DNA from 3 places in the Shewanella sp. ENK2 genome. Region 3 is predicted to be linked to each of the others. Evidence: predicted binding sites of a transcription regulator. Region 3 holds the regulator's gene; each other region holds the start of a gene.

Region 1 (10,482 bases), 940 kb from region 3:
GATTTCAATCTTTATTTCAATGATGCAGAAGTGAATAAAGCCTGTAAAAACAGGCTTTATTCATCTGAACTAGCGACGTCCCCTAGCATGACCTTCTCTTGCCATACCGGATTGACGAGCTTGTCGTGAACGATTCAAACTTTGATGATCAAAGCCGCCAGTAGGACGGCTACGGTTAATTGAATTATTCATATTTGAAGGTCGTGTTGTCGGCCTACTTGACGGCATAGTAGAAGGCCTAGACGTGGGCTGAGTCGATGGACGACTAGACGGTAAAGTTGAAGGCTTGCTTACACTGCTAGGTTTACTCAAATCACGAGTAGACGGCGCAGTATTCCATTTACCATCACTGCGATTTTCCCACTTACCTTGATTATCACGAGCCACGTTGCCGTGCTTATCGGCAAACACATCATTTGTACGATTCTTGTTGTGCGTCGCTTTTTTAAGGTTTTGATTAGCAATTGCAGGGCTGGCTAACCGATCTCGGGTCGCAGGGCGTTGATATAAGTTATCTCGACCGACTCGATTACCATTAATATTAGCTTTATTCATTCTATTGGAAATTTTAGTACGATTACCGACATTGATACTGTTCCCAATGTTGATGTCACCAGTATTGATCACTACAGGACGGCGATACCCGCCACCGTAGTAACCACCACAACAACGATAAGGTCGATGATAACCATAACCTCCGCCCCACACGACGCCTGCACGGAAAAAACCATTACTCCAGGTCACACCCACATTCCAGCCTGTCCACGGGTTATAGCCAACATGCAAGCCCCAGGTTGGTGGACGAGGATAATAATAGCGGCCCCAATAAGGTGGGTAATACCAACCCGTACCGTAAATCGGTACGCCATAGTATGGATACGACCACATATAACCTGGGGTATATCCAACATACACCACCTCTGGGGTTGAATCATAAACTTGCACATAGGTCGTGTTATAAACAGGTGAGCTAGCCGGTATTTGCGCGATTTCTTCATTCGGGATCTCATCAGCAACAATCCACGGACCTTTAGCCGTTTTTGATGTAAACCACACACCATTATCAACGGCGTAATACACCTTATTAATCAACAAGACTTGGGTAGAGGTATTCACAGCATAAGAAACGGCTGTGCCAGTTACAGCTTCAAACTTAGGTTCGCCGTCATATTCGACTTCTAGCTTGGCTTCATCACGTTTAATGGCTGCAGTTTGTGGAATTTGCGCATCGAGCATCGCTTGATTCGCTTCATCAGTGCCAGCAACTGATACTCTCAAGCCACCAATATCAGACTCAGGTGGAATATCATTAAAGCTTTCAGGTAACTTATCACCTCTCACAAAGGCCCAAGGACCAGCTTGTTTTTTCGAGTTAAACCAGCGTCCAGAAAGCAAAACATACATGTCGCCTGAACTGGTTTCTCTAATCCACGGTGTTTCGGTATTACTAACGTACAATAACTTACCATCAATCAGACTCAGCCATTTAGGGGCACCATCTGTCGAGACTAACTCAGTTGGTTCATCAGAAGTAATAATGTGCGGCGCATTAGCCGTACTTTTAGCTGGCTCGTCATCTTCGGTATTAACCATACTGACCAAGTCTTCAGGTGGATAAAGAGTGACTTGCCAAGGCCCCATTGGATCGTCCGCAACGTACCAATAAGTCCCACTGCTCAAGTACAGTTTTTTAGATTTTTTATCTCTAGCCACTGCGAATGGCGTATTCAGTATTCGCTCGTAATCACTATTGTCGATATCACGGAATTGAGGTTCGCCATCATAAGACAGCAACACACTCAGCCTTGAGCTGAAAATAATTTCTGGCGCGTCATTTTTAATATTATCTAAACTGCGTTTAACTTGGTCTGCAGTTTCTAAACTGGCAGAAAGGCGTGCCATTGAGATTTCAAAACTGGTGCTCGCTAATGCTTCAGATACCGTATCGGTAAAGGTTTGCTGATCTTCTTCAGTTGATGACGGCCAGCGTACTTCTGTCACCTGAATATTGCGAACCGTAGTGACATCATCATTTGTATCGATTCTGGCACTAAACCAAAAAGCGCCAAATACTGGGTCTGCTTGGTCTTTCACTTCAAATGACATAGCCGCACGACTTTGCAGCACATTACCTTCAAGCGATTCTGGCTGTGGCTGATATACCACTAACGTACCTAGCTTAGTTTCGACTTCTTGAGGCCATTCGAGAGCCATTGCAGAAAAGGAACAAATCCAAAGCGTCAAGCTAATGCAAAGCTTATGAAACCATCGATGACTGGCGTAATTAATCATTATCCTTCCTTAGTCTTAGCTGGCGTAATATTGAGTATAACGGGCTGTGCTGAATTCGCTTCGAACAGTAGCAACGATTAATCCATTTGATTGCACAATTAATATACCGACAATTAACTGCAAAAGGGAAAAATCTTTATAAAATACAACTATAAATTGAGGTAAGTAGAGGATAACTGCTAGATTAGATTCACCAGCAAAATGAAAGGCAAAACCATGGCTAAAAATTTATTTCAGAACCTTGATTTGAACCTGTTACATGTCTTTTTCATTTTGTACCAAGAACGAAATATGCGTTTAACCGCCAATCGTTTATTCGTCACTCAGCCCGCTATCAGTAAATCACTACAAAAGCTTCGCCATCATTTTGATGAAGAGTTGTTTGTGAAAATATCTACTGGCCTTGAGCCTACGTCATTTGCTGACAAGCTTTATAAAAGTGCTAGCCCAATCTACCAAAATCTTGAAATTGCGATTAACAGTGCCAATGTTTTTTCACCTGAAGCGTTAGATGACACGCTAAATATTGCCCTTTCTTCATTCTTACTCAACAGTATCGGCAGTAAGCTGTATGGCATAATTCATGCTGCGGCACCAAACTGCAAAGTTCATATGTATAAATGGTCTAATGACACTTTAGCTAGTATTCAACAAGATCAAATACATTTAGGAATTAATTATCAAGGAAGTCAGTTGCCTGGAGAGATTTCTGAAACTGTGATAGCTCAAGATACGTTTAAATGCTACGTGAGAAATGGGCACCCTTGTAAAAAGAATATTATCACTATCCCTGAAGCTGCCGAATTTGACTTTGCCACTATCATCGCAGCAGATTGGAATGCCACTCGCACTTTTGCTCAACAAGTCTTTGAAAAATATAATCTAGATTACTCTATTAAGTTTCGTTCAGAACTGCCTTCTGCTGTTATTGAGGCCGTGAGTAAAACAGACATGATTGTGCCTTTATCTGGCTTTCTTGATATGAGCCTTTACCCTCAATTACGTGCTATTAAGTTTAAAAACAAAGAAAAATGGCTTCAGCAAGACATTGCTACATATATCCACTATAAAAATCGTTCCAGTCCATTAATGAATTGGCTTAGCCACCTTATAGCACAAGTATTTGATGAGAGTTCACAAAAAAGCCCAGCACAATAAAGTACTGGGCGTGAGCAACCAAATGGCTAAATTTAGGTAAATAGGTATTGAAACACAATCAATACCTCATTAATCAAGCTCTAGGCCGATTACTGTTTAACAATTTCGAAATTAGAAAGACTAAATTGATGTTGATTTAGTGTCGTGCTGCCACTTCTTAGAACCGCATGACTACCTAAAGCATCAAAACCTTGATACGACACAAGTTCACAATCTTGGTTAGCTTTTGTAAATGTGTCCCAATCTTGAGTTAATTGATAACTAATACTGTCTGCTTGCAGCCCTGCTTTACAATAAAAGTTAATGAACGCGTCTTGTTCATTCTCTAATGAAACTTGCGGGTTAGCTAACTCTGATAACGTTGTCACGCCTGCTTCAAAGCCTTCTATTTGAATACCCACTGAAGTACGTGACTGGGTATTTTTTATTTCCACACTTTGTCCTACGCACGTGCCATTATCAACACGATGATAATCACAATCCTCTTCTACAATAACGTCATATGACATATGTACTTGAACGACATCATCCTCTTGAGCTTGAGCATTACGATGAATAATGTTCACCAAGCCTAAGCCAAACTCATGACGTCCTTTTTGAAACGCTAAATCGTCTCTTTCTTCCGTAAACTCTGCCCAAGAGTTGAAGTTCTCAGCTTCTCCAGCACTACACGAATTCGTGTCGTAAAACTTCACAGTTTCATCGCTAAAAATGGTCGCACATTTAGTTGCAACGCCATCAGATAGCCAAATATTGGTGTAGCCATATAATTCATCGTCTTTTTTCATCCATGCTTCAAATTTAACTTGAGCAATAGAAACATCAGAAGGCACTAATAAGCCAGTCTGTGGAAACGCTTCAGAGTTCACAGTTGCGGTATAAGTAGCAGTTTCAGGATCAAGGGCTACCAATTCTAACCCCTTATAGCTAAAATCCGGCTCTGGAATAGTTGGCTCTTGAGGCTCAGCAGGTCGATCAACAATATCCCAATCGTTCTCAATTTCGAAACCACCATCACCTTCAATGATGTACCACTTATGATGTTGGCCTACTACAGCTTCTAATTCTTGTTCGAAAGGTCCCATTTCTGTAACCCCTTCGATAATGTATATTTCACCATTTACGAATGCGTGAAAGTAGCTTTTCTCTTCGCTGTCATATAGCTCTTCACCATTAACCTTAATGTTGTCGATTTTTTCACTTGAATCAACCGTCACATAAGTAAAATGCCTATTCTCAAGCGTCATTGTGTACGAATCGATATCTGTCGCTACCGTCATATTTCCCGCTACAGAATACTCATCTGTGACTTCAGCTTCTAACTTTTCTAAGATTTCACCATGTACAACTTCTAAATGGTAACCATCTCTTACTTCAAAGATATAACTATCATCAATACTGAAAGGACCAATCGCTTCTTCTTTATTATCAACTCCGTTAATAAGAAGGTAATAATCATCAGTTAATAAATGATCGCTAGCAGAACCTGCAACATCTGTGGCCATAGGATCGATAATTAACCCGTAGTCAAAACCAACAGTAATGGTTCTGTAATCACTTTCTGGAGATGAAGAATCTGATGAACAAGCTGTCATTAAAGCAGCAGTAACGAGCGTGGTTAATAGTTTAACTTTCATTTGTTTCTCTCATTAAATTTAGTCTTGAGGATGAGTGGTCCCACCTTGTTGCTATACCGTCACCTGACTGTGTAAGCGCTTGTTATGGAGCGTATATTAGTGACTAAAATGAAAGGTGAATAATTGTTAATCCTTATTAGCATCATAACCAAAAGTTATCAGATACATATTGATACAATTCAATTTGGAATGAGATAAGGCGAAAAGTAACCAATAAAAAAGCCCTTGATGATAATCATCAAGGGCTTTGAATTTAGCCTATGGCCAATTTACATGAGCGTTAAGCCAAGGCTTATAGGCTGTAGTAAAGTTGGAATTCCATTGGGTGAGTAGTACGAGATACTTGCTCACACTCTTCAGACTTAAGTGCAATGTAAGACTCAATAAAGTCTTTACTGAATACATCACCCTTAGTTAAGAATTCGTGGTCAGCTGCTAAGTTTTCTAGTGCGTTTTCTAGAGACGTTGCAACTTGTGGGATCTCAGCCGCTTCTTCAGCAGGTAGGTCATATAGATCTTTATCCATTGCTTCACCTGGATGAATCTTGTTTTGGATACCGTCAAGACCAGCCATTAGCAATGCAGAGAATGCTAAGTATGGGTTAGCGGTTGGATCTGGGAAACGTGTTTCAATACGACGAGCTTTAGGGCTTGGTACCACTGGGATACGGATTGAAGCACTACGGTTACGTGCTGAGTAAGCAAGCATTACAGGCGCTTCGAAATGCGGTACAAGGCGCTTGTATGAGTTAGTACTTGGGTTAGTGAATGCATTCAATGCACGAGCGTGCTTGATGATACCACCAATGTAGTAAAGTGCAGTTTCACTTAAACCTGCATATTTATCGCCAGAGAATAAGTTAACGCCATCTTTAGCTAAAGATTGGTGAACGTGCATACCACTACCGTTATCACCAACAATTGGCTTAGGCATGAATGTCGCCGTTTTACCGTATGCATGAGCAGTGTTATGAACAACATACTTCATGATTTGGATTTCATCCGCTTTGTTTGACAGCGTGTTGAAACGTGTCGCAATTTCGTTTTGACCCGCTGTAGCAACTTCGTGATGATGCGCTTCAACAACTTGACCTAATTCTTCAAGAATTAGACACATTGCACTACGAATGTCTTGTGATGAATCAACTGGTGCAACTGGGAAGTAACCACCTTTAACGAATGGACGGTGACCAGTGTTACCATCTTCGTAGCTAGTACCTGAGTTCCATGCCGCTTCTTTCGCGTCAACTTTTACGAAAGTACCTGACATGTCAGTACCAAACTTAACGTCGTCAAATAAGAAGAACTCTGGCTCTGGACCAATTAATACAGTGTCAGCAATACCGGTAGATTTTAAATACTCTTCTGCTTTCTTAGCGATTGAACGTGGGTCACGCTCATAACCTGTCATAGTAGAAGGTTCTAAAATGTCACAACGAATAAGACCAGTCACTTCTTCAGTAAACGGATCAAGTAAGAAAGAAGAAGGATCTGGCATCAATACCATGTCAGATTCGTTAATACCTTTCCAACCGTTGATAGATGAACCATCGAACATTTTGCCATCTTCAAAGAAATCTTCGTTTACTTGATGAGAAGGAATAGAGACGTGCTGCTCTTTACCTTTAGTGTCTGTAAAACGTAAATCTACGAACTTAACTTCTAGTTCTTCAATTTGTTTTAATATTGATTCAACTGACATTCTTAAGCCTCCGGTAGGGTAAAGGGTTGTCCCTTAATATAATCTTGTTATTCGTCAGACAAACTATCTGCTTTGCGAATTTGTTCAATTAAAAGCTATTTCCATGCCAGAAAGGTAAGTGATTGATTTAAAGCTTAATAAAAAAATCACTAGCCATAGGAAAAGCCATATTGCACAAATACGGTGCACCACTATGATCACAATTGGTGCAAAAGTCCATTTCGGTGCAGGGTTTTTAGCGCATGAATTGATCTAGTTCATTAAAGCGTCATTTTATTGCGGCAGTATGATCCTTTTTCGTTTTTATCTTCTATCTTTAGTGTTTAATTTTTTATTAAAAACGACCTGTTCAAAAATAATCCTATCTACTCGGCGCTCGGTGGAGTAGAATGGCACGCTTTTTTATAGTGGCTATACTTATCAGCCCTATAAACTCCTATTTTTTATTTGATGGTATAGAGGTTTTATCCGTGTTAGAGAATTTACGTAACATCGCCATTATTGCTCACGTTGACCATGGCAAAACGACCTTGGTAGACAAGCTATTGGCTCAGTCAGGCACCCTTGAAAGTCGAGGCGAAGCCGCAGAACGTGTAATGGATTCTAACGATCTTGAAAAAGAACGTGGTATCACCATTCTGGCAAAAAACACTGCCATCAAATGGAACGACTACCGTATTAACATCGTAGACACTCCTGGTCACGCCGATTTCGGTGGTGAAGTAGAGCGTGTTCTATCTATGGTAGATTCAGTTTTATTATTAGTAGACGCAGTTGACGGCCCAATGCCTCAAACTCGCTTTGTTACTAAAAAGGCATTCGCACAAGGCCTTAAGCCAATCGTTGTTATCAACAAGATTGACCGCCCAGGTGCACGTCCTGATTGGGTTATCGACCAAGTATTCGACTTATTCGACAACCTAGGTGCAACTGACGAACAGTTAGATTTCCCTATCGTTTACGCTTCTGCATTAAACGGTTTCGCGACTCTTGATCCAGAAGAAACAAGCGAAGACATGACACCGCTTTTCCAAGCGATTGTTGAGAAGGTTTCTTCTCCTGATGCAGATGCTGAAGGTGAGTTCCAAATGCAAATCTCTCAACTTGATTACAACTCATACGTAGGTGTTATCGGTGTTGGTCGTATTAAGCGTGGTAGTGTTAAAACTAACCAGCAAGTCACAATCGTTGATGCTGAAGGTAAAACTCGTAACGGTAAAATGGGCCAAGTATTAGGTTACATGGGTCTAGACCGTCACGAAGTTGCTGAAGCCAACGCCGGCGATATCGTTGCGATTACCGGTTTAGGTAACTTACAGATTTCTGACACTGTTTGTGGTGTTAACCAAGTTGAAGCATTACCTGCATTATCAGTTGATGAGCCAACGTTAACAATGACTTTCCAAGTGAACACTTCTCCGTTCGCAGGTAAAGAAGGTAAGTACGTTACATCACGTAATATCCTTGAGCGTCTAGAACAAGAACTAGTCCACAACGTTGCACTACGTGTTGAAGAAACTGATTCTCCAGATCGTTTCCGTGTTTCTGGTCGTGGTGAGCTTCACCTTTCTATCTTAATTGAAAACATGCGTCGTGAAGGTTACGAATTAGCAGTATCTCGTCCAGAAGTTATCACCAAAGAAATCGACGGTGAGATGTGCGAGCCATTCGAAACATTAACTGTTGACGTTGAAGAAGAGCACCAAGGCACCGTAATTGAAAAATTAGGTATGCGTAAAGGTGACATGAAAGATCTACAACTAGATGGTAAAGGTCGTGTACGTATCGACTTCATCATTCCTAGCCGTGGCTTAATCGGTTTCCAAACTGAGTTCATGACTGCAACTTCTGGTACAGGTCTTATCTACCATTCATTCGACCATTACGGTCCAGTGAAAGGCGGTGACATCGGTCAACGTGCTAACGGTGTATTGATTTCTAATGCAACAGGTAAAGCCCTAACATTCGCATTATTCGGTTTACAAGACCGTGGTCGTCTATTAATCGGTCACGCTGCAGAAGTTTACGAAGGTCAAGTGATTGGTATTCATTCACGTTCTAACGACTTAACTGTTAACTGTCTGAAAGGTAAGCAGCTAACCAACATGCGTGCATCAGGTACAGATGAAGCACAAGTGTTAACTCCGCACATCCAAATGACACTTGAGCAAGCACTTGAGTTCATCGATGATGATGAGTTAGTTGAAGTAACACCTGAAAATATTCGTGTTCGTAAGCGTCATTTAACAGAAAATGACCGTAAGCGTGCTAGCCGCTCTGGTAGCTAAGTTTAGCTAACGTAATTTGAATATGAAAACCCGCTCAGGCGGGTTTTTTATTGCCTGTTATTCTAATAAGTACCAGTACAGCAAATAAAAAACTGATTTCATCTAACCTATAACCTAACAGTCTTTATATTCACTTTAAACGAATATATATTCACCCTTACTTATTGTCTCTTAGGTTGGAATATCGCAAAATGTCTGTGATTCAAAATGTTAACGTGGCTAATCAAGCCAATATTTACTTTGATGGTAAAGTCATCAGTCGCACAATTCATTTTACTGATGGTAGTCATCAAACCCTTGGGGTTGTGCTACCTGGTGAATATAACTTTGATACCAGCCAAGCTGAAATCATGAATATCACCTCTGGTAAATTTGAGGTGTTATTACCTCATGCCACAGATTGGACAACCGTCACAGCAGGCGAATTATTTGAATTAGATGCCAATGTTAACTTTAAAATTCGCACTAACGAAATCAGTGAATATCGCTGCCAGTACAAGTAATTAGCGTCAGCAGTTCATCAGTAATTGCTGATTTTATGTTAAAAAGAAGCTAATATTAATGTGTTGAACGCCAAAGGTGAAGGAATCCCACATGCGCTTAGTCTTAATCATTAGTCTCATTTTAACCAGTATTGTCCTCTCAAGCAGCCATGCAACGGTTTATCGCTGGGTAGATGAGAATGGTAAAGTCCACTACAGCGACGAACCAAGGGAAAATGCCGAAACAGTAGAGCTCAATCAAAATACGCAAAATAGCATTTCTGTTCGTGTTCCTGCCGAAGTGGATTCCAATACAAAACCAGCTGAAGCGGTTACCTACAGGGTGAGAATCGTTAATCCCACTCAAGAAGAAACCATCAGAAGTAACCAAGGAAACTTCACTGTTGTCGCCAGTGCGGCGCCAGAACTACCCAATGGTTATTTACTTGCACTGTATATTGACGACATTCTTTATGGTCAGCCTCAATCCAGTGCAATCTTCAATGTCACTGAAGTAAATCGCGGTGAACATAATCTTGTCGTTAAGATTTTGACCCAAAACGGCAAAGTCCTTGCATCAAGTTCTGCTAGAAAGATATTTCTACATCAGGCTTCCATTCTTAATAAACCTAGACCAACACCTAGGACTGAATAAAAATATTGTTTTTCATATAGATAGAGAAACAATATTAAAAGATTATTAAATTGATTGTCGATGTAGAATAAGTTGCTTAGTGCACCATACTGGTGCAACATGGTGGTGCAACTTCAATATGCAGGACAATTGATGGATACAAATAATCTGCTGAATCATTTAGTTACCGCTGTTCTTGTTATCGATAGCAAACTGATGCCTCATTATGCCAATGCGGCAGCTGAGCAGCTGTTAGGGATCAGTGTAAATAAATTGCGAGAACAGCGTT
Region 2 (10,482 bases), 800 kb from region 3:
GGTGAAGTGGTCACCACGATTAATAGTATTTCTGAGCAAACTAACTTATTGGCGCTTAATGCTGCCATTGAAGCGGCACGAGCGGGTGAACAAGGTCGTGGGTTTGCTGTCGTTGCCGATGAAGTACGTACTTTGGCTAGTCGCACTCAGCAAGCGACAGTAGAAATACAAACCATGATAGAAGGATTACAGAAAGACACGGGCACCTTATCGCATATTACTGAAGACATTGTTAAACAAGCTGAGCAAGGGCAACAAGCCATTGCCTCGGTAGGTGAAGATGTTGATGGCATGGTCACTTCAATTAACCATGTGTTTGATATGAGCTCGCAAATCGCTTCATCTTCTGAGCAACAAAGCGCAGCTTCTCGTGATATTGCTCAGCAACTGCATGACATTCGTAGCCAAGCAGAAACGATACATGAAACATCACATCGCTCAGTGACCATTGCAAACCAACTCACTCAAGCATCTGTTGGATTAGATGATATTTTAAAACAGTATCGTTTGGCTAAATCATAAGCCGACTTAAGTACTCGCTAACTCATTGAGGCGAATCACATCTTCGCCTCATTGTGTTTTTCGTTAATAGGCTTTGATCGTTAAGGTACGTTACTAATCCAAACCGTTTGGTAAGGCTCTAATAATTGCGTAGCAGTAATATCGTGGATCACTTCGCCGTCAATCAAATCAAACCAGGTTTCGGTACCAATTAAGTTCAGCTCGGCCAAGGGTAAATCTATCGCTTGGTCTGAAATATTACTGATACAAAAAATGCTCTGTCTACGATCGCGGCTCTGACGCCAAAAGCCAAATAACTGCAACCCTAAGTGCAAGGTAAATTGAGTCGCATTAGGATTAAATGCAGCTTGATTGGTTCGAATAGTTATCAGCTTAGTCAGTGCAGCAAGCACTTTAGCATGGGTACTATTGTCATCGGCAAGCAAGCCATTCAATTGTTCTGCATCCCAGCGATGACGATTAATAGAGCGATTATGAGAGGTATTAGCCAGTTTCTCATAATCATTTTCGGTGCCCAGTAAGCTATGAATATATATCCCAGGGATCCCTTCCAGCCCCAACATAATGGCATGGGCACAGGTAAAGCGCGCTAAACCAAATTGGTCTTTGCCTTTCGTTGTACCTTGCAAGGCATCGATGAGTGCGATGTTCATTTCATAGGGCTTTTTATGGCCATCTTCGCTCGTTCGGCTGGAAATCTTACCGCCAAACAACACCATGGTTTCTACTAGACTGTCAATTTCATCCTGCTCTAATATCCCTTCAACAGGCCTTAAACCCACACCATCATGTGAAGCAATAAAGTTAAAATAAGTGGTGCCATCCTGTGCTGGAGGCATGCTCATTTGCCAACGTTTTAAATACAAACAGCTTCCTGTAATCAAAGTATTAATCAGTAAAGGCGGCAATGAGAAATTATAAATACAGTGCGCTTCGTTGGCGTTGCCAAAATAAGTCAGGTTTTGAGTATTGGGAATATTGGTTTCGGTGATCACGACTGCATCTTGTTGAGCATGCTCTATTAAAGTGCGTAATAAACGGATCACTTCATGGGTTTGCGGTAAGTTAATTGATTTCGTGCCGGCAATTTTCCACAAGAATGCCACGGCATCAAGGCGGAAAATATTCACGCCGGCATCAAGGTATTGCCTAATGATACGTGTAAATTCGATAAGCACTTGTGGATTTCTAAAGTCAAAATCCACTTGATCATGACTGAAGGTACACCAGACATGCTGCCAGCCTTTACTTGTATGAGTTGGCCTTAATAACGCAGAGGTTCTTGGGCGAACCACTTGAGATAAATCATCGTCAACATTGGCGGTAAAAAAGTAATCATGCCCAATACCTTCACACTTGATAAAGTTCTGAAACCAAGCACTTCGACTAGAACAATGATTGATGACTAAATCAGACATGAGTCTGCGCTTTGACGCTATGGCGGTAATATCAGACCAATCACCCAAGCCATCATTGACGCTTGAGTAATCGATAACAGCAAAGCCATCATCCGAACTAAATGGGAAAAATGGCAGAATATGCACCGCATTAATGCATTCAAGATGCGTATCCATAAAGTCGGATAACGTAGCCAACGGTTTTTGATCTGCTGCAATAATGCTGTCGCCGTAGGTTATCACTACCACATCTTTTTCAGACCAATGATTACTGTATGGTCGAGGAGTAAAGCCACCTTGAGTAATGCGCATAATATCGACCAACACATCAGCAAGTTCATCATAACTTTGTGTTAGCTCAACATCTTTATAAATGCACCCAAGCTGTTGAATCAGTTTATGCTTTAAACTTTCTATTTCTGTCATAAGCCTATCTTCTAACGTTTATCAGATTAGACTGGCAGCCCACCAGCCTTATCGACCTTATTCATTACATAAACTCAGCGTTATCCGCTTCTACTGCCGATTTAAGTTGCTCAAGTACGTCAGGCATAGCACTGATCACTCGGCTCCATGTTGGCATGAATGGCGTTTCCATTGGGTTATCTAAAAAGCGCTGACCTGCTGTCACAATGTTTTGAGTAAACATTTCAACGGCTTTTTCTTCGGTATGAATATCGGTTGATAACCCGTTCATCAATGCGTCATTATGGTAGGTTTCCACGTAATCTAAGGCGATACGATAATAGGTTGCTTTTAATGTTCTAAAGGCTTCTGTATTGAAGGTTTCACCTTGGGTAGCCAGTTTGCGATAAAACGCCTTAGTAATATCTATCGACATTTTTGATAACCCCGCTTCGGCATTATCGAGCGACAAATCTTGATGCTTATGATCATAATTATCGGCAATATCGACTTGGCAAATACGGTTGTGGGCATAGTTACGGTGCATTTCACTGAGCACGCCAATTTCTAAGCCCCAATCACTCGGGATACGTAAATCATTTAGCACATCACGTCGAAAGGAGAATTCACCTGCCAGTGGGTACCGAAAGCTGTCCATGTATTCAAGGTAATCGTTATGGCCAACGACTCTTTGCAGCGCTTTGATCAATGGCGTGACCAGCAGACGTGACACACGACCATTAATTTTGCCGTCTGACATGCGGGCGTAATAACCTTTACTGAACTCATAATTAAACTGCGGGTTAGCAACAGGATAAAGTAAGCGTGCTAACAATGACTTTTCATAGGTGACGATGTCACAGTCATGCAGGGCGACTGACTCAGTTTTGCCTGATGCTAAAATATAGCCCATGCAATACCAAACATTTCGTCCTTTCCCTAACTCTTTGGGCGCTAAACCCAGTGCACTGAGTTTTGCATCTAGTGCTTGTAATCTTGGCCCATCGTTCCATAACACTCGGTGATGTTGCGGTAATTGATTGAAGAATTTTAGCGCTTGCTGATACTGCTCTTTATCAGCTCGGTCTAAACCTATTACCACTTCCGATAAATACGGCACATCTTTCAATTTATTAATGATATTGGGTAACGCTTCACCTTCCAGCTCTGAATATAGCGAAGGTAAAATTAGCCCTAGTGGTCGAGTTTTGGCAAATTTCATGAGGTCCTTTTCCATTTCCTCATGGGTACGCTGGGTTAAATTATGTAATGTGGTCACAATGCCATTCTGATAAAAGTCAGCCATGTTATGCCTCCTCAGCTGTAAATAAACTTGGGGTGGGAGAATCAAGTAATAACGCTTGCAAGCATTCAGCCCAGCCCTTGGGACCGTAGTGGCGGCTTTGCATGGTTTTATTGCTGGTTTGAATTGTTGGAAAAGTATGGGTTGGTGACTTAATTTGAATCGCAATATCGGCGGCTTCAAGCATGGCACTATCATTTCCGCTATCGCCCAATGCTATTGTGTTAACCCCTACCTGATATGCGTTAGCATAAACCTGTGCCAGCCAGTTCATTGCACACCCTTTGTCGGTATGGCCGCCCACATGCAAAAATCGACCACCTTGCAACATATTGGCACCAAGCTTCTGCATATGGTCAATAAAGCGTTGCTTGCGCTCTTCATCAGCCGTCCACAATAGCGGCTCTGAGTAATGCCTTACTAAGGCCAGTTCTGCTTTCTCTGCGGATAAGTCGGTGAGTTCACATAGCTCATCAGCACTGAGTGATGAAAAGCCAATGAAGTCTTCTGCAAATTCACTTGCTTGATTATCTAATAGACTGAGCCAATGTTGCCTTGTTTCACAAAAGGCTTTAACCCAGTAATACCCCTCGGTCACAGTATCTTCAGGTTGTTGTTCAAAGTAGCCAATTGGGATATATACCACGGCGCCATTTTCAGAAATAAATGGAGAATTAAAACCAATGGTTTGTTGAATTTTTTCCATTTCAGCAAAGGTTTTACTGGTATTGGGAATAATAGGAATTTGTTTTTCAACCAACGCCTCTATCACGCCAATTGCACTCGAAAAACTATAGTCATAGTGGTCGAGTAAAGTGCCATCCATATCGGTAAAAATAAGCGGTTGAGTCGTCATTTTCTTCCCCTGCCATTTCGCTAATCATTGTGTGATTAAATTAAACGTTACAGGGAACATGCCAGCTTGATATAAAATGCACCAAATTGGTTAATTACTGACTTTAGACATTGATTTTAAATGTTAATTTATTAATGCACGGAATCATAAATAGGATTAAAAATTCAAGATTCAAACAATGTTGTGCTGACTTTTACATCATCGACGCACTATAAAGGTGCAATTTTACATTGTTCACACTATCGACTACACCTTAATAAACTGTCATTACATTAGGGCTGAAATTTAACCTAGAAATGGCTTATTTGAACTCATGAAACCCGCTATGTAAGGAGTGAGCATGCGATTTAACCAGGCTTTTGAGGTATTAGATCATTTGATTGATGTTTATGAAGCTATTTCGATGGCGTGTGAACGCTTATTAGATGAAACAGAAACTGAACGATCTCGGATGTTGCTGCATTATTTAATTCAAAAACAACGTGAAAATATCCAGTACATACGCGACATAAAATTGAGAATGCCAGAGTCACTGCTTAACACATGGATAGATGAAGATATCGAGAAAAGTATTATTAGTGCGACAAAAGATATACATGTTGCCTCTAATGTCAAAACCCATGAGTTGATGGAGCACGTCGACACGCTTCATGAAAACATCATCGTTTGGCTTAATGTCACGACCAACGTAATCCCCAATCAAGATTTGCTGATTCAATTACAGAACATCACTGATTCGCTTAATCAACGCCATCGACAATTAGCTCAAGCGGTTAATCGTATGGATGATATGTAAGTGAGGGTCTGATCCTTCAAATGCGAGTTTGGCCTTTGCGACCTTTCACTTATCATTCTGACGTCGAAAGACATTGGCAGGCAACGAGAATGTTTCACTCAACTAAACATTGCATCCACTCCAAGGGTTTCGTTGCTTGCTTTTTTATCTATTTCTTTGCACTGTTGGATATACTCTCGCCTCGTTAACTGAGCTTTAAGCACATTGGGGAGCAAGGTAGACTTTATTTTTACCAGAAAACTTCGCTTGGTATAATGCATCATCTGCTTGCTTGGTAAGATCGGATAAATTTGATGGCTGACCAGCACTCAATGTCGCGACGCCTAAACTAATCGTAAACTCCACTTCAATCCCATCAAAGTGAAATGATTGAGCCGCAATACCGTTTCTCAACCTATCTGAGATGGTAAAGGCTTCGTCCAGCGTGGTGTTGTCTAATACAATCAAAAACTCCTCTCCACCAATACGCCCGACTAAGTCTTGTTTTTTGAGCCAACTGCTTGCACGTTTGGCTGCCGCTTTAATCGCTAAATCACCAATATGATGCCCATAGCGATCATTAATTGCTTTAAAGTTATCAATATCAAAAATTATCACTGAGGCTGGGCGCTGTTTTTTGATGGCTCTTTCTATAATGCGCTGGCCTTTTCGGAAGGTATAGCCTCTGTTTGATAATCCGGTGAGATAATCGGTTTGAGCACGTTTTTTCAACGTCTTTCGAGAATGCAATAACACTAAAATCACACTAAACAATACAATGGCCAAGACCAGAAATAAGGTTAGCTTTAGATCGCTAATGCGTTCTTTATCAGCAACGGCGGCCCAGTTGAGTTCATTAATGGCTAAGCGATTGGCTAATAACTCATTCTCAAAACTCGCTAGTTTTATATTATGATCAAGTGACGTTGTCAGTACCTTATTATCGATAATGCTTTGATTATCTTCCCTCTCAACATCAATAACTTCCAAAAACAAGTTAGCAGCTTTATTCGACTCGCCTGCCGCAAGGGCGATAATCGCATCCGCTTTTAAAAACATGGCTTTCATGTTGGCAGGGAAGTTTTTATTTTGCCTAAATATCTGTGCCATTTCCGCAGCGCGAGGTAGGTTACCACTACGAACATACGCAATCGCCAGATACAAATACCCACTTGTGACAAAATACTGCTCTTTAGTGGTGTCTTTTAACGATATGGCTTTTTCGAGATGCAATACCGCTTGATTAAAATCAAAGGTTCTTAGCGCCACTCTGCCAGCATTAAGATGGGAGAAAAATAACAGATCATTTGGCTTTGTGGCCTGACGAGCAAGTTCAAATTGCTGCTGAATATTATCTTCGGCTTTATCCCAGTCACCTAGCTTAATCGCTTGGCTCACCATGTTGTGCTGCATATTGAACATGTCTTCAATATCATTAATGGTTTTCCAAGTTTCATACGCTTTTTGAAAGTTTTCGTAGCCGCGTTGGTGTAAGCCTACACGACGATATAAGCTGCCTGTGGCGTTATATATCATTGCCTTACGATTGACATTCAAATTGTCACTTCTATCCACAATCAGCAATGCTTCATCTAATAAGTCTATGCCCTTATAGACATTGTCTGGTTCAATAAAGCAAAAGGCAGTTTGTGTCATCGCCTTAGCTAATAATTCTGCATTGTCATAGTTACGGGCATATTCGAGTGCTTGGTGTCTATCAGGACAATAGCTTGCGGGGTCATTCGCTTTAAGATACCAAGCAAATGAACGCTCTAAATGGCTGTCGATTAACACCTCACTGATCGAGAGGTATTTTACTAGGGCAATACCTTTATCATAACTACTGATGGCGAGGTCGAGCTGGCGTAGCTTTTCGTGTATCTGTCCATACAGAAAGTACACTTTGGCCTGCTCTTCAGGTGTAAAATCATGATTGTTCAGATCAAACTGATCCAGCAAGTTAATTGCTTCGGCGGGAGTAACGGCATAAACATCAGTTTCTAACTGATTAAGTGTGGGGTTTGCTAATCCTTCAGTAGTGAACATCAGAAGGCATCCGCATAAACAGAAGATCCACCCTCTTGATAACAATACATCCATATACCGCCCCAATTTTATCATCCTTTCGTATTATGCTTGCCAGCAGGGTAACATGATAATACGTCTATATTAAAGCATTGATTGTATGGGGATAATGTTACCTTTAGTTACATTGGTAACAAAGTGCCTAGTTAACAGTTTTAAAATAATTTATTCATTTTTTGCATAGCAGATATCAAAATTTCAGCCTCTGATGGAGACATCTCTAAGGTTAAATCTTGCATTAACTCGACATGTAGCTGATGGTGCTGGCGATGAATTGCCAGGCCGTCCTCGGTTAAGTTCAATAATGTGGCTCGACCATCTTTAGGATCAGCACAACGTACCATCAGCCCAAGCTTCACTAATTTATCGACTTGTACAGTTAACGTACCTGTGGTGATCCCCAGTTTTTGCGCTAATGCATTCATTCTTAACGCGCCAAAGTTTCCCAACACTTCTATAGTGTGAGTCTGAGCTAAACTGTAGCCAGTCTCTTTTACAACCGATTGCTCCCAAGAGGACATCTTGTCATAAAATTCAGTAATGGTTTGATTTAGCAGTTCAGTATTTGGCATCGCTTATCTCATAGGGTGTACTTCAAGTGTCAGGTGATGGATTTTATCAAACTGATTTAATAAGGTCTTATATTCATGCAAAGAATAAGTTGTTTGTTTAGCAACTAATGTTATCGCCGCCGAATAATGGTGGCCACTGACCTTCCAAACATGCATGTCTTTGACATCAGCATAAGGGGCTAATGCCTGTTCAATTTGCTGTTTATATTCAGCATCAATACTCTCATCTAATAACACAGGACTGGTTTGCTTCATTAATCCTAGCGTCCATTTAGTAATCACAATTGCACCCACCATCCCCATCACGGCATCAAGCCAATGCCAACCATAAAACTTACCGAACACCAGCGCTACTATCGCTAAAACAGAGGTTAATGCATCTGCTAACACATGCATGTAAGCCGCCCGTAGATTATGGTCATGGTGTTTTTCACCTGATGCGTGATGATGACCGTGTGCATGCTGTTCATGATGGTGCTCATGAGAATGAGAATGTGATGTGTGGTCATGGGCATGAGAATGACCGTGAGAATGGCCGTGCGAATGATCATGATGGTGATGATCACCTAACAAAAAAATACTTGCCACATTAACCGCTAAACCAATAAAAGCCACCATAATAGCTTCATTAAAATGAATATCATGTGGGTTAAATAAACGATTAATTGATTCCACCATCATTAATAGTGCCACCACACCAAGTACAATCGCACTGGTGTACCCGCCTAAAACACTCACCTTACCTGCCCCAAATGAAAACTTATCAGAATTGGCATGTTTCCTAGCATAACGGTAAGCAAACAATGTAATGCAAAAAGCGGCGGCATGGGTGCCCATATGCCAACCGTCAGCTAACAAAGCCATAGAGCCGTATACTGTGCCAGCAATGATCTCAACCACCATCGCCGTCACAGTCAATATCAATACGTAGAGGGTTCTCTTTTCACCGGAACTTTGTTGGGCACAAAAGTCATGTTGATGTTCTGTAGTAAATCGCACGCTGGCACCTATAGTTTGACAATCAAAGTATTCTTTAGAATTTAACTTGATTATCAAACTATTTCAACACCATCCTTTTAAACCAATGACATAGATAACATAACGTAGAAAGCTACCGAGTTGATAAAGCCAATAATGGCGCGACTTCGGCCGTTATTTAGCAAACGCTAACTTGAAAAGAACGCTGACAATCTTTACAATGCCGCTGTCTTTGGGGAGTAACTTGCCACTCATTTAAACAGCCTTTAAATAAGTTGGTTTGTTCGTCAACATCATTGATGCAAAATCATCATGGCGTTCAAGGCTTTGTCACCACAGAGCTGAGTGAGACCATAGACAACAATCGCAACCCGAGGTGGGGGAGCGAGTGTTGTCTTGGTTGTTAATTTTCCCCACCTCTAAAAGAGAGCCTCTTGAGCGTACTTGCCATATCAATTACCACAGTCGCATTAGCCGAAATTGGTGATAAGACTCAACTATTATCATTACTGCTTGCCAGTCGGTACCGTAAACCTATCCCTATAATTGCAGCGATATTTTTAGCCACTATTGCAAATCATGCTTTAGCTGCATATTTAGGTGTCGTCATCGCCGACTACCTTTCTCCTCAGCTATTAACTTGGGTACTCGCAATCAGCTTTTTAGCCATGGCAGCATGGATACTGGTTCCTGATAAGCTCGATGATGATGAAAAAATTTCCAACAGAGGGCCCTTTGTTGCCAGCTTTATTGCCTTTTTCATTGCCGAAATAGGCGATAAAACCCAAATAGCCACCTCCATTCTTGGCGCTCAATATGCTGATGTGTTAGCCATGGTGGTAATAGGTACCACTATCGGCATGTTGCTCGCTAATGTCCCCGTAGTGATAATTGGAAAGCTATCAGCTGATAAGTTGCCATTGGCATTAATTCGTAAAATAACAGCCAGCCTGTTTATTCTATTGGCGATGGCCAGCGTGTTAATGTAAGCACCATGAAAGTAAATATGTCCTAAAAAAATAAAATTTTCGTCTTTTTAATTATGACTTCGTCTTATCAGTATTAATAACCTTTATATTTATCAGGTGTCAGTTATGATTAAAATTATCAGCTTCAAAATTTGCCCTTTTGTTCAACGTGTTACAGCTGCATTAGCGGCTAAAAATATCGCTTATGAAATCGAATACATTAGCTTGAGTGATAAACCACAATGGTTTTTAGATATCTCACCCAACGGCCAAGTACCAGTGATGGTGACAGACAACGGCACCGCCCTGTTTGAGTCTGATGCGATCATTGAATACATCGAAGATGAATATGGTCCGCTTGAGCAAAACGTTACCAATGAGCAGCGCGCATTAGACCGAGCATGGAGTTACTTGGGGGCTAAACACTATTTAGCGCAATGTGGCACTATGAGTAGCAAAAACCAAACGACATTCGAAGAACGTTTAGCCAAGCTATACAAAGCATTCCACAAGATGGAAAATCAGCTTTCCGGTCATACGCGCTTCTTTAAGTCAGATGAACTCAGCAATGTTGATATTGCTTGGCTGCCGCTGTTACATCGCGCCAATATCGTCAAGCAA
Region 3 (10,482 bases):
TACTTGCTATACCAGGATTGATTGCCCCTGGGGAAATAGATGCCAATGCTGCTGGCCGTGATTTTTACATGACACTTGGTACCAGTGCAGCCCTTGCTGTGCTCGTATTATCAAGTGGAGCGAAGAAACAATTAACTCGCTGGCATGGCGCCATATTATTAGTCGTCTTTATTGCGTACCAGATTGTCTTATTTCAATCTCAATAACGGGGCATAAAGATGGGTCACTCACCATTGTTAAAGACTCATTAGCATTGGAAAAAAACGAGAAACATATGATAAATCAAACACAGTTGCGTCAATGGGGTCGTCAAGTCATTGATATTGAAAAAACAGCGTTAGATAACTTATATCAGTACGTTGATTCAGATGCCTTTGGCCAAGCTTGTGAACTAATTTTGCAGTGCAAAGGTAAAGTGATTGTCATGGGCATGGGTAAATCAGGCCACATTGGCAATAAGATTTCAGCTACATTGGCCAGCACAGGAACGCCTGCATTTTTGTTCACCCAGGCGAAGCAAGCCATGGTGACCTAGGTGCACTGGCTAAAAATGATATTATCTTAGCAATTTCTAACTCTGGTGAGTCGAGTGAAATTTTAACCTTGCTACCCGTTATTCAGCGCATGGGTGTTCCAGTGATTGCGATCACGGGTAAGCCTGAATCTAACATGGCGCGGTTATCTAAACTGCATCTTTGCATTGAAGTACCAGAAGAAGCTTGTCCATTAGGATTGGCGCCTACTTCAAGCACTACCGCAACCTTGGTAATGGGCGATGCCCTAGCCGTCGCATTATTGCAAGCCAGAGGCTTTACTCGTGATGATTTTGCATTATCACACCCAGGTGGATCATTAGGACGTAAACTCTTACTTAAAGTATCAGACGTCATGCATCATGGAAGCGATGTTCCGCAAGTTAATAGCCAGGTTTGCATCACAGAGTCACTATACGAAATATCCAATAAAGGACTAGGCATGACTGCCGTTATTGATGACAACCAACAGTTAGTCGGTATCTTCACCGATGGTGATTTACGCCGAGTGATTGATGCCGAAGTCAATTTACGCACCACGCCAATCTCACAAGTGATGACCCCTAATTGCATTACCATCAGAGCTGATATTTTAGCAGCACAGGCCTTACAAGTGATGGATGAAAAAAGTATCAACGGCTTAATTGTTGTTGATGAAAATCAACGCCCAATTGGCGCACTTAATATGCTTGATATGGTAAAAGCAGGAGTCATTTAATATGTCGAATAGTCAAGTTCATCAAGGATTATATGGCCCTGTATCAGACGATATTTGGCAACGCGCTAAAAAAATCAAACTCCTGATCTGTGATGTTGATGGGGTCTTTTCTGACGGGCGTATATATTTAAGTAACGCAGGGGAAGAGTTGAAAGCTTTCCATACCCGTGATGGTTACGGTATTCGATCGATTTTAACTAGCGGTATCAATGTTGCCGTTATCACAGGCAGAAAGTCTGCCATTGTCGAAAATCGAATGACGGCGCTAGGTGTTAGCCATATCTATCAAGGGGTAGATGATAAGCTCACACCATTTAAAGAGTTACTCAGTATTTATAATGTAACGCCAGATGAAGTTGCCTATATCGGTGATGACATGGTTGATTTACCCGTTATGAAAGAAGTGGGCTTAGCTGTTTGCGTAGCAGATGGTCACCCATACGTAAAACAACATTGCCAAATGATCACTCGCATTAATGGCGGTAACGGCGCTTTACGTGAGTTAACTGATTTACTGCTTGTTAGCCAAGACAAATTCGAAACCGCCCACGGAATGAGTATATGAGCCGTACCACCCTCGCTATTCTCGGCTTCTTTGGTGCAGCATTAGTTTTATACTGGCAAGTGCAAGTGAAGCGTAGTCAAATGGAAGCCAATAAGCTTCCCGATCCCGCGCGTCCAGAATTCATCGCTAATGACTTACGAAGCACAGAATTTAACGAGCAAGGATTAGTACAAAGCCGGGTTTCAGCAAAACACATGGAACACTTTCAGCAAACCAATGAAACCCTATTCACTGAGCCTGTATACCTTATCTATCCAGAAAACGGCGAAGCTGAGTGGCAATTAACCGCTGAATTAGGCAAGCTTAATAAAGAAACCGGTAAAGTGGTGCTAGAAAAAAATGTTATTATTGATGCAATAAACATCAATGAACCAGTACAATCGCTAACCACAAGTATGCTTGCGTTAGATTTAAATACCATGATCATGACGTCTGATCGACAGATTAATGTCTCAGGACAAGATTTTAAAATACAAGGCTTAGGCCTTTATGCTGATTTAAATGCCGAAGAGTTAGAGCTTTTAAGTCAGGTAGAAGGAACATATGAAGCAAAGTAAAACACTGACATTTTCACTCAATAAGCTTATGAAAACAGACTTTATTAGAAAAAGTATTCTTGGTATGAGCCTAATGGGATTGAGCTTAGTGACAGTCACCGGCGTTCATGCCAAAGAAGGTGATTTACAACAAGAGCTTAAAGTCGCTGCCGTCAGCCAAAAAGCAGATATTAAAAATAACCAAGTGATTTTCTTCGGCCCAGTGAATGTGACGCAAGGCACCATTAATATTAATGCCGATCAATTACGTGCATTCAGTGAAGAGTCGGGTGGCAAAAAAACCATGATTGCGACAGGTAATCCAGCCACATTCTCACAAGAACTCGATGATGGCCGTATCGGTACCGCAAGTGCAAACGAAATAAAATATGAGCTTTCGACCAGTATTTTAACCTTAAAAGGCAATGCAAAACTTGACCAGGCAGGCAGTCAGGTTACTGGTAATCTCATTAGCTATAATATTGATAAACAGCAACTGATCGCTGAAAGCACAGGTGAAGGAAAAGACAGAGTTATCACAATTTTTCAGCCAGAAAATTACCCTGACTTGAATAAAGAAAACGAAGAACTTGATAACTCAGACGAAGCGCCGTTAGAAAATAATGATTCGCTTGATAACCCAGATGCTGATACGACTGATAATGTACCTAACAATGTAACTGAGAATCAAACAGTGACTCCTGAGGCAAATGCTGTTGAAACTAACACTGATGCCCTCCTTGAATCAGTCACCCCTCAAGAATCTGATATTCAAAACTCAACCAATGCAGACATAACGACCCCTGCGGCAGAGCAAAAGCAATAATGACACAAATTACCTTAACAGCTGAAAACTTAGCAAAAAGCTATAAAAGCCGCCAAGTTGTCAAAAACGTTAGCCTAACCGTTAAAACGGGTCAGATTGTTGGTCTTTTAGGGCCAAATGGTGCAGGTAAAACCACAACCTTTTATATGGTTGTAGGCTTAGTCAAAAGCGATAAAGGTCGTATTTTGATTGATTCTGACGACTTGACTGCAGACCCAATGCATTTACGTGCTCGTAAAGGTATTGGTTACTTACCTCAAGAAGCCAGTATTTTTAGAAAACTCACTGTGCACGATAACATCATGGCAGTGCTGCAAACCCGCAAAACCTTATCGAGTGAGCAACGAATCGAAGAATTAGAGCACTTATTAGAAGAGTTCAATATTACCCATATTCGTGACAGCCAAGGTATGGCTCTATCAGGTGGTGAACGTCGACGTGTAGAAATAGCACGCGCTTTAGCCGCCAATCCTAAGTTTATTTTATTAGATGAACCATTTGCGGGTGTTGATCCTATCTCTGTGATAGATATTAAGAAAATTATTCAACAACTAAAAAATCGTGGTCTTGGAGTATTGATTACTGACCATAATGTCCGTGAAACACTTGATGTATGTGAGCGTGCGTATATTGTCAGCCACGGAGATTTAATTGCTGAAGGTACACCTGCTGAGATCTTAGACAATCAGCAAGTCAGGTCAGTATACTTAGGTGAGCAATTCAAGCTATAGTTAGCATTCTTTAGTGTACAAGTATGGCATTTTCGCGGCCAACCAGTCCCACTTTTTAGCGTTATACACTAGACTCAAAACTTAACGCTAATTTTTGGCAAAGTAGAACCCAAGTTCGGTTAAAGTCTAGCTAACACTTACAAAGGTGCTAGACCCATAACATTGTAGTCGCGATGATGAAATTCAATTAGGGATAAGCGGTAAATGAAAGCCTCACTCCAACTTAAAATGGGTCAACACCTGACAATGACCCCGCAGTTGCAACAAGCCATTCGCTTATTGCAACTTTCCTCTTTGGAGCTACAGCAAGAAATTCAGCAAGCACTTGACTCAAATCCTCTTCTTGAGCTTGAGGATGAGTTTGCCAAAGCAAAAGAACCAGTCAAAGACAATACTCAGCAAACTGACACCGATTTTAGCGATAACAGCCAAGTCAGCGTAGAAAAAGACACCTCATCAGTCGATACAACAGAGTCACTTACGAAAGAGTCCATGCCTGAAGACTTACCAATGGATACCACTTGGGATGAAGTCTACACCGCCTCTCCTAACTCAGGTTCTGGCGCTGTAAGCCGTGATGACGATATGCCATTTCAAGGTGAAACGACTGAAGGTTTATACGAACATTTAGAATGGCAAAAAAACTTAACCCCATTTTCTGAAAATGACCTCGCCATTGCGACAGCCATCATCGACGCAATTGATGATAGAGGTTACTTAACTCAATCAACAGAAGATATTCTCGATGCACTCGGTCTTGAGGATATTGAACTTGATGAGGTTGAAGCCGTATTAAAGCGTGTACAACATTTTGATCCAGTGGGTGTCGCTGCAAGAAATTTAAGCGAATGTTTGATGATTCAATTGGGACAATACCCAAGCGAAATCCCTTGCATAGAAAATGTAAAATTACTGATATCTGAACACCTAGATTTAATAGCAGGTCGTGATTTCAGATTACTAATGCGTAAAACCAAGCTTAAAGAAGATGATTTACGCGAAGCGATTCAATTTATCCAAACACTGAACCCTCGCCCAGGGTTACAAATTACTCCAATCAAAGATGAGTACGTCATCCCAGATGTCACAGTGTTTAAAAAGAATGGCCGTTGGGTCGTAGAATTAAACCCAGATAATATGCCTAAAATAGGCGTAAATCAGCAATATGCCGCCATGGCAAAAGGCTCAGCCAATCAAGCTGACAGCCAATTCATTCGCGGTCACTTACAAGAAGCCAAATGGTTTATTAAAAGTATTGAAAGCCGCAATGAAACCCTGTTAAAAGTGGCAAATTGTATTGTTCAATTCCAGCAAGGTTTCTTTGAGTTCGGCGAAGAAGCCATGAAGCCTATGGTTTTAAATGATATTGCCGAAGCGGTAGAGATGCATGAATCGACCATCTCACGGGTTACAACTCAAAAATATATGCACACCCCTCGCGGCCTTTTTGAACTAAAATACTTCTTCTCTAGCCACGTAAGTACCGATGATGGCGGAGAGTGTTCATCTACAGCAATCAGAGCCTTTATCAAAAAGCTGGTCGCTGCAGAAAACCAGAAAAAGCCACTTAGCGATAGTAAAATGGCGACGCTACTGGCTGAACAAGGGATCAATGTTGCTCGGCGTACGATCGCCAAATATCGTGAAGCAATGCTCATCCCTCCCTCAAACCAACGCAAAAGCTTATAAGCCTTTGTTATTGGAGGATGATCTATGCAAATTAACCTGACTGGACACCATATCGAAATTACTCAATCTTTACGTGAGTATGTGCAAACTAAATTTTCAAAGCTTGAACGTCACTTCGAACAGATCAATAATGTTCACGTTGTGCTCAATGTACAAAAGTTACAACAGATTGCCGAAGCTAAATTGCACCTCAAAGGAGGTGAAGTTTTTGCCGTATCTCAAAACGCAGATATGTATGTCGCAATTGACGCCCTGATAGACAAATTAGACCGTCAGGTAATTAAACACAAAGAGAAGTTAATTAAACACTAACGATGGAACTTCGCACCATCCTGCAGCCGGCGTGCACTACCTGTGCCACTCCGGGCAGTAAGAAAAAGGTACTGGAACTTATCAGCAATTTAATGGCTGACCAGTACCCTACTCTATCTTCACAAGCTATTTTCGAAAGTTTAATAGCACGTGAAAAAATGGGTAGCACAGGTATCGGCAATGGCATTGCGATTCCACATGGGCGTTTAGACGACATTGAATCGCCGATCGCTATTTTGATCAAATGTGAAGAAGCTATCGACTTTGATGCTATTGATAAGAAGCCAGTAGACATTTTATTTGCCTTATTGGTTCCTTCTGAGCAATGTCAGCAACACTTAAGCACGTTATCAAGTATGGCTGAGAAATTAAGCGATAAACTCATCCTTAAAAGACTTCGAAAGAGTCATGACGCTACAGAACTGTATCAGGTTATTACTGCATGAAACTTGTCATCGTATCAGGACGATCGGGCTCAGGTAAGTCAGTTGCTTTAAGAGTGTTAGAGGATTTAGGTTATTACTGTGTTGATAACCTACCTCTCCCACTGATTGGCAGCCTACTAGAGCAGCTAAAAGGAAATAACGAACTTGTCGCCATCAGTGTTGATGTGCGCAATATCGAAGAGCAAGGCAAAGTATTAGAGCAGCAAATCGCTTTGTTGTCCGACGATACCACTATCATTAGTTTATTTTTAAATGCCAATGATCAAGTACTGCTTAAACGATACAGTGAAACACGTCGATTACACCCGCTGTCAAAAAATCAAATCTCATTACAAGAAGCGATTCAACTTGAAGGTCGATTGCTCGAACCAATTGCCAAAATGGTTGATCACTACATCGACACATCTCAGCTGAATATTTACGATTTGAGCGATCAAGTCCGACAAATTCTTATGGGCAGTGTTGATAAAGAATTAGTCATTCACTTTGAATCATTTGGATTCAAGCACGGTATGCCTACTGAAGCCGACTTTATGTTTGATGTCCGCTTTTTGCCAAACCCACATTGGGAGCCAGAGTTAAGACCATTAACGGGTCTTGATCAACCAGTACAAGAATTCTTAGGCAGACAACCCCTAGTCAATAAGTTCATCTGGCAGATTGAGAATTTATTTGATACTTGGATGCCGCACCTTGAGCGCAATAATCGCAGTTACCTTACCATCGCGATTGGCTGCACAGGTGGACAGCATCGCTCGGTTTATATTGCAGATCAACTCACACAGCGCTTCAGTAACAGTAAACACCAAGTTAGCGCTCGTCACCGAGAGCTCAACCTGTGACGATGAATATCTCCAGAGAAATCACCATCAGTAATAAACTTGGGCTTCATGCTCGAGCGGCAACAAAATTAGCTATATTGGCTACGGAATTTAAAGCCAGCATTACCTTGATTCAAGGTGAAAAACAAGCCAGCGCAGCGAGTGTATTAGGTTTATTAATGCTAGAAAGTGGTATAGGAAAAGTGATTACTGTTCAGGCTGAAGGTCCTGATGCACAGCAAGCACTAGATGCGGTTTGCCAACTGATTAACGACAAATTTGACGAAGAAAGCTAATCCTTTTATATGATTTAACGCTTTCAGGCTAACTCGTTGCTAGTTATCACTTACTAGCAAAACATTGAAATTTACGACTCCAAACCGCTATCAGCCATGCTTTATTAACCTCATATTCTACTCGGGAATACGCTTAAACTAAGCTTTTGCGCTGCTCAAAGCGCATTAAACCAATCAACGGCAAATTATCAACAACAAACAGTGATAGTTAACTATAATAATGTCATGACCCACACCATAACCTGCTTATTTTTTATACGGCATTCAACGCCATATTAGAAACTGCTTCTCCCTTTACACACTGTTAAGTTAATATTAGCAATCGAATTTTTGAGGAGTGGCGAATGAGTATCGAAGTGATAGATAGCGAACTTACAGAACAGCGCCTAAATCAGCTCACCCAAGCACTTGGTAGTGGTATGTTTGTGCATGTGCGCAATATGCTGCATGATATGGCCGCTTCTGATGTCGCCCTCATTCTTGAGTCATCTCCCCTAAAACACGCCAAGTGTTGTGGCAACTTATCGACCAAGAACAAGCCGGTGAAATTCTTGAAGAACTCGGTGAAGAGTTAAAAGATTCGCTTATCAGTGGCATGACACCTGAAAAAGTTGCGCAAGCCACTTCAGGAATGGACACCGATGACCTGGCTTATATTTTACGTAGCTTGCCAGATGCAGTGTATAAGAAAGTACTGCAATCGATGAGTAGCCAAGACCGTCACCGAGTTGAACAAGCGTTATCCTACCCTGAAGATACTGCCGGCAGTATCATGAATACCGATACAGTGACTTTACGTCCTGACGTGAATATTGATGTGGTACTGCGTTACTTACGCCAACGAGGCAATTTACCCGATACGACAGATACACTCTATGTGGTCGACAAAAACGACCATGTACTTGGCGGTGTCCGTTTAGCCGATCTATTAACCTGTAACCCTAGCGAAACGATCCGCAGCATCATGGATCCGGAGCTTGAAAGTATCCCTGTTGATATGCCAGATAATGAAGTGGCACAGTTATTCGAACGTCATGACTGGATTTCAGCCCCTGTCGTTGATGAACAGCAGAAGTTATTAGGCCGTATTACCATTGATGACGTCGTTGATGTAATCCGTGAAGATGCCGAGCACTCCATGATGGGGATGGCGGGGATGGATGATGACGAGGACACATTCGGTCCCGTCATGAAAAGTACCTTCCGACGCTCTTTGTGGTTAACAATCAATTTATTTGCTGCTTTACTTGCTGCCTCTGTCAGTAACATGTTTGAAGGCACCCTTGAGCAGTTTGCCACCATTGCCATTTTAATGACCATTGTTCCGAGCATGGGCGGCGTTGCAGGTAACCAGACATTAGCTTTGGTCATTCGTGGTATTGCTCTTGGGCATATTGGTCAAAGTAACTCTCGCTGGTTAATAGGCAAAGAGTTAGCCATTGGTTTCCTTAACGGCATCATGTGGTCAGTGTTGGTATTTTTTGCCGTTTGGCTGTGGAAAGACGATATGGCCTTAGGTGGTTTGATTGGTGGCGCCATGCTCATTAATATGACTGTTGCAGGTCTTGCAGGCGCCAGTATTCCACTCTTACTGAAAAAGTTGAACATCGATCCTGCTTTAGCAGGTGGTATGGTGCTTACCACAGTAACCGACGTCATCGGCCTATTTGCCTTTTTAGGTTTAGCGACGATCTTCTTAATGTAGTCAATATCCGACCTTCGCATCTCACTAAATCCATGCCAAACGGCATGGATTTTTAATCCTTCTAAATCATAAACGACTCACTGTAACACTCCTCATTCATACTGATTAAGTGATAATGGTTTACCGTTAATGTCACTAGAAATGACGCCCAAAAAGTCTGGTAAATTAAATTTACCAATAAATCACCACCTTGCACCAAAATGGATAATTTGCACCAATGTAACACAACGCATTTTTTTAGAGTTAACACACTAAAAAACTAACTAACTGTTAATTAACGATAAAATATTTATTTCAAAATTGGCACGACTATTCCATATAGATATATACCACCTTAGAGGTAGATGCATTTTTGACCAATTTATGACTCGATTAGAGATGTAATACAGGGAGTTAAGTATGAATTATCTAAGAATGTTCATTGAAAACTGTCAATATCAGTGGCACTTCTTCCATCACCTTGGATTGAGCAGCTGGGATATTGATAACAATCATTAATCTAAAAACCTCTTAATTTTATGAAGGTTCGTGGTTAACAAAATTGAGTAGTAGGAACAATGATGACGACACTAAATCGAATATATCCAGATGAATTACAGCAACAAGTAATCAAGGAAGTAAAAGACAATAATCGATTAATTTCAGATGTTGCCAAGCAATATAATGTGTCAGCAAAAACCATTTACCAATGGGTGAAGAAAAGAAAACAACCTCTAAAATCAGTGAGTAAACAACAAGATTTAGCCACTGAAATTGCAACTGAAATAGCAAATTTGCAGAAAAGGCTATTTCAACTGAATCAGGAATTAGTGTCAGTAAAAGGACATTAAATTCAACGTTTCGGAAAGAAAAATGACTTTAGCATTCGTCCCCATCGGAAACTAAACAATCGCAGTGATTTTTCTTTCCAATTTTATTTTCAAACATTGAGCGCTAACAACTCATCGTTTGAAGGCAGTTCCGACAAGAAAGGATGCGTTATTTTCGTCCCCCAGCGAAAATCTCTCTCCCCCACCTCTCTTGTCAATTTTATACCGTGGCATAGCCTAACGCTTAGCGTTACAAGAGTAAGGTTGAGAATAGGCAGCCACAGCCTGCAAGTCAGGTAAAAGTTTCAAGATAATGATTGCTGTTTAACTCCCCGTAGACAGCAATGGCTATTTTGAAGTACGTTACAGGGTCTAATAACAATAATATGTAACGATAAAATGTCGAAAGACAATGCAAACAAAAGCCCTAATGAAATGGATTCATTAGGGCTTTTACCTTTCTAGGCGCAGTATACAGCGCTACTGCTAACGAAT

Evidence for each region. Region 3 encodes sigma-54, which starts transcription at its own class of promoters, with help from an activator protein. Its sites were predicted from a motif close to GTTGGCACGNNNNTNGNNT; they were not measured.
Region 1: the regulator sigma-54 is predicted to act here: its motif matches at 6,882-6,900, upstream of glnA (glutamate--ammonia ligase).
Region 2: the regulator sigma-54 is predicted to act here: its motif matches at 4,531-4,549, upstream of ACGEDC_RS09085 (HAD-IIB family hydrolase).

The regions. Positions count from the first base shown of each region.
Region 1 is NZ_CP171406.1:2,179,892-2,190,373, reverse strand. Features, by position in the region: gene ACGEDC_RS09730 (carbohydrate-binding family V/XII) at 70-2,292, opposite strand; gene ACGEDC_RS09725 (LysR family transcriptional regulator) at 2,509-3,450, shown strand; gene ACGEDC_RS09720 (hypothetical protein) at 3,540-5,087, opposite strand; gene glnA (glutamate--ammonia ligase) at 5,380-6,789, opposite strand; gene typA (translational GTPase TypA) at 7,260-9,077, shown strand; gene ACGEDC_RS09705 (pyrimidine/purine nucleoside phosphorylase) at 9,269-9,580, shown strand; gene ACGEDC_RS09700 (DUF4124 domain-containing protein) at 9,672-10,214, shown strand; gene glnL (nitrogen regulation protein NR(II)) at 10,347-10,482, shown strand, end outside.
Region 2 is NZ_CP171406.1:2,036,254-2,046,735, reverse strand. Features, by position in the region: gene ACGEDC_RS09100 (methyl-accepting chemotaxis protein) at 1-522, shown strand, start outside; gene ACGEDC_RS09095 (sugar phosphorylase) at 603-2,345, opposite strand; gene ACGEDC_RS09090 (glycosyl transferase) at 2,410-3,630, opposite strand; gene ACGEDC_RS09085 (HAD-IIB family hydrolase) at 3,632-4,483, opposite strand; gene ACGEDC_RS09080 (hypothetical protein) at 4,824-5,279, shown strand; gene ACGEDC_RS09075 (tetratricopeptide repeat-containing diguanylate cyclase) at 5,475-7,304, opposite strand; gene ACGEDC_RS09070 (MarR family winged helix-turn-helix transcriptional regulator) at 7,499-7,915, opposite strand; gene dmeF (CDF family Co(II)/Ni(II) efflux transporter DmeF) at 7,919-8,914, opposite strand; gene ACGEDC_RS09060 (TMEM165/GDT1 family protein) at 9,328-9,882, shown strand; gene ACGEDC_RS09055 (glutathione S-transferase family protein) at 9,988-10,482, shown strand, end outside.
Region 3 is NZ_CP171406.1:1,236,386-1,246,867, forward strand. Features, by position in the region: partial or broken gene ACGEDC_RS05555 (calcium/sodium antiporter) at 1-206, shown strand, start outside; partial or broken gene ACGEDC_RS05560 (KpsF/GutQ family sugar-phosphate isomerase) at 431-1,251, shown strand; gene kdsC (3-deoxy-manno-octulosonate-8-phosphatase KdsC) at 1,253-1,816, shown strand; gene lptC (LPS export ABC transporter periplasmic protein LptC) at 1,813-2,373, shown strand; partial or broken gene lptA (lipopolysaccharide transport periplasmic protein LptA) at 2,438-2,983, shown strand; gene lptB (LPS export ABC transporter ATP-binding protein) at 3,178-3,909, shown strand; gene ACGEDC_RS05585 (RNA polymerase factor sigma-54) at 4,114-5,598, shown strand; gene hpf (ribosome hibernation promoting factor) at 5,623-5,910, shown strand; gene ptsN (PTS IIA-like nitrogen regulatory protein PtsN) at 5,913-6,356, shown strand; gene rapZ (RNase adapter RapZ) at 6,353-7,198, shown strand; gene ACGEDC_RS05605 (HPr family phosphocarrier protein) at 7,201-7,473, shown strand; partial or broken gene mgtE (magnesium transporter) at 7,818-9,178, shown strand; gene ACGEDC_RS05615 (transposase) at 9,736-10,008, shown strand.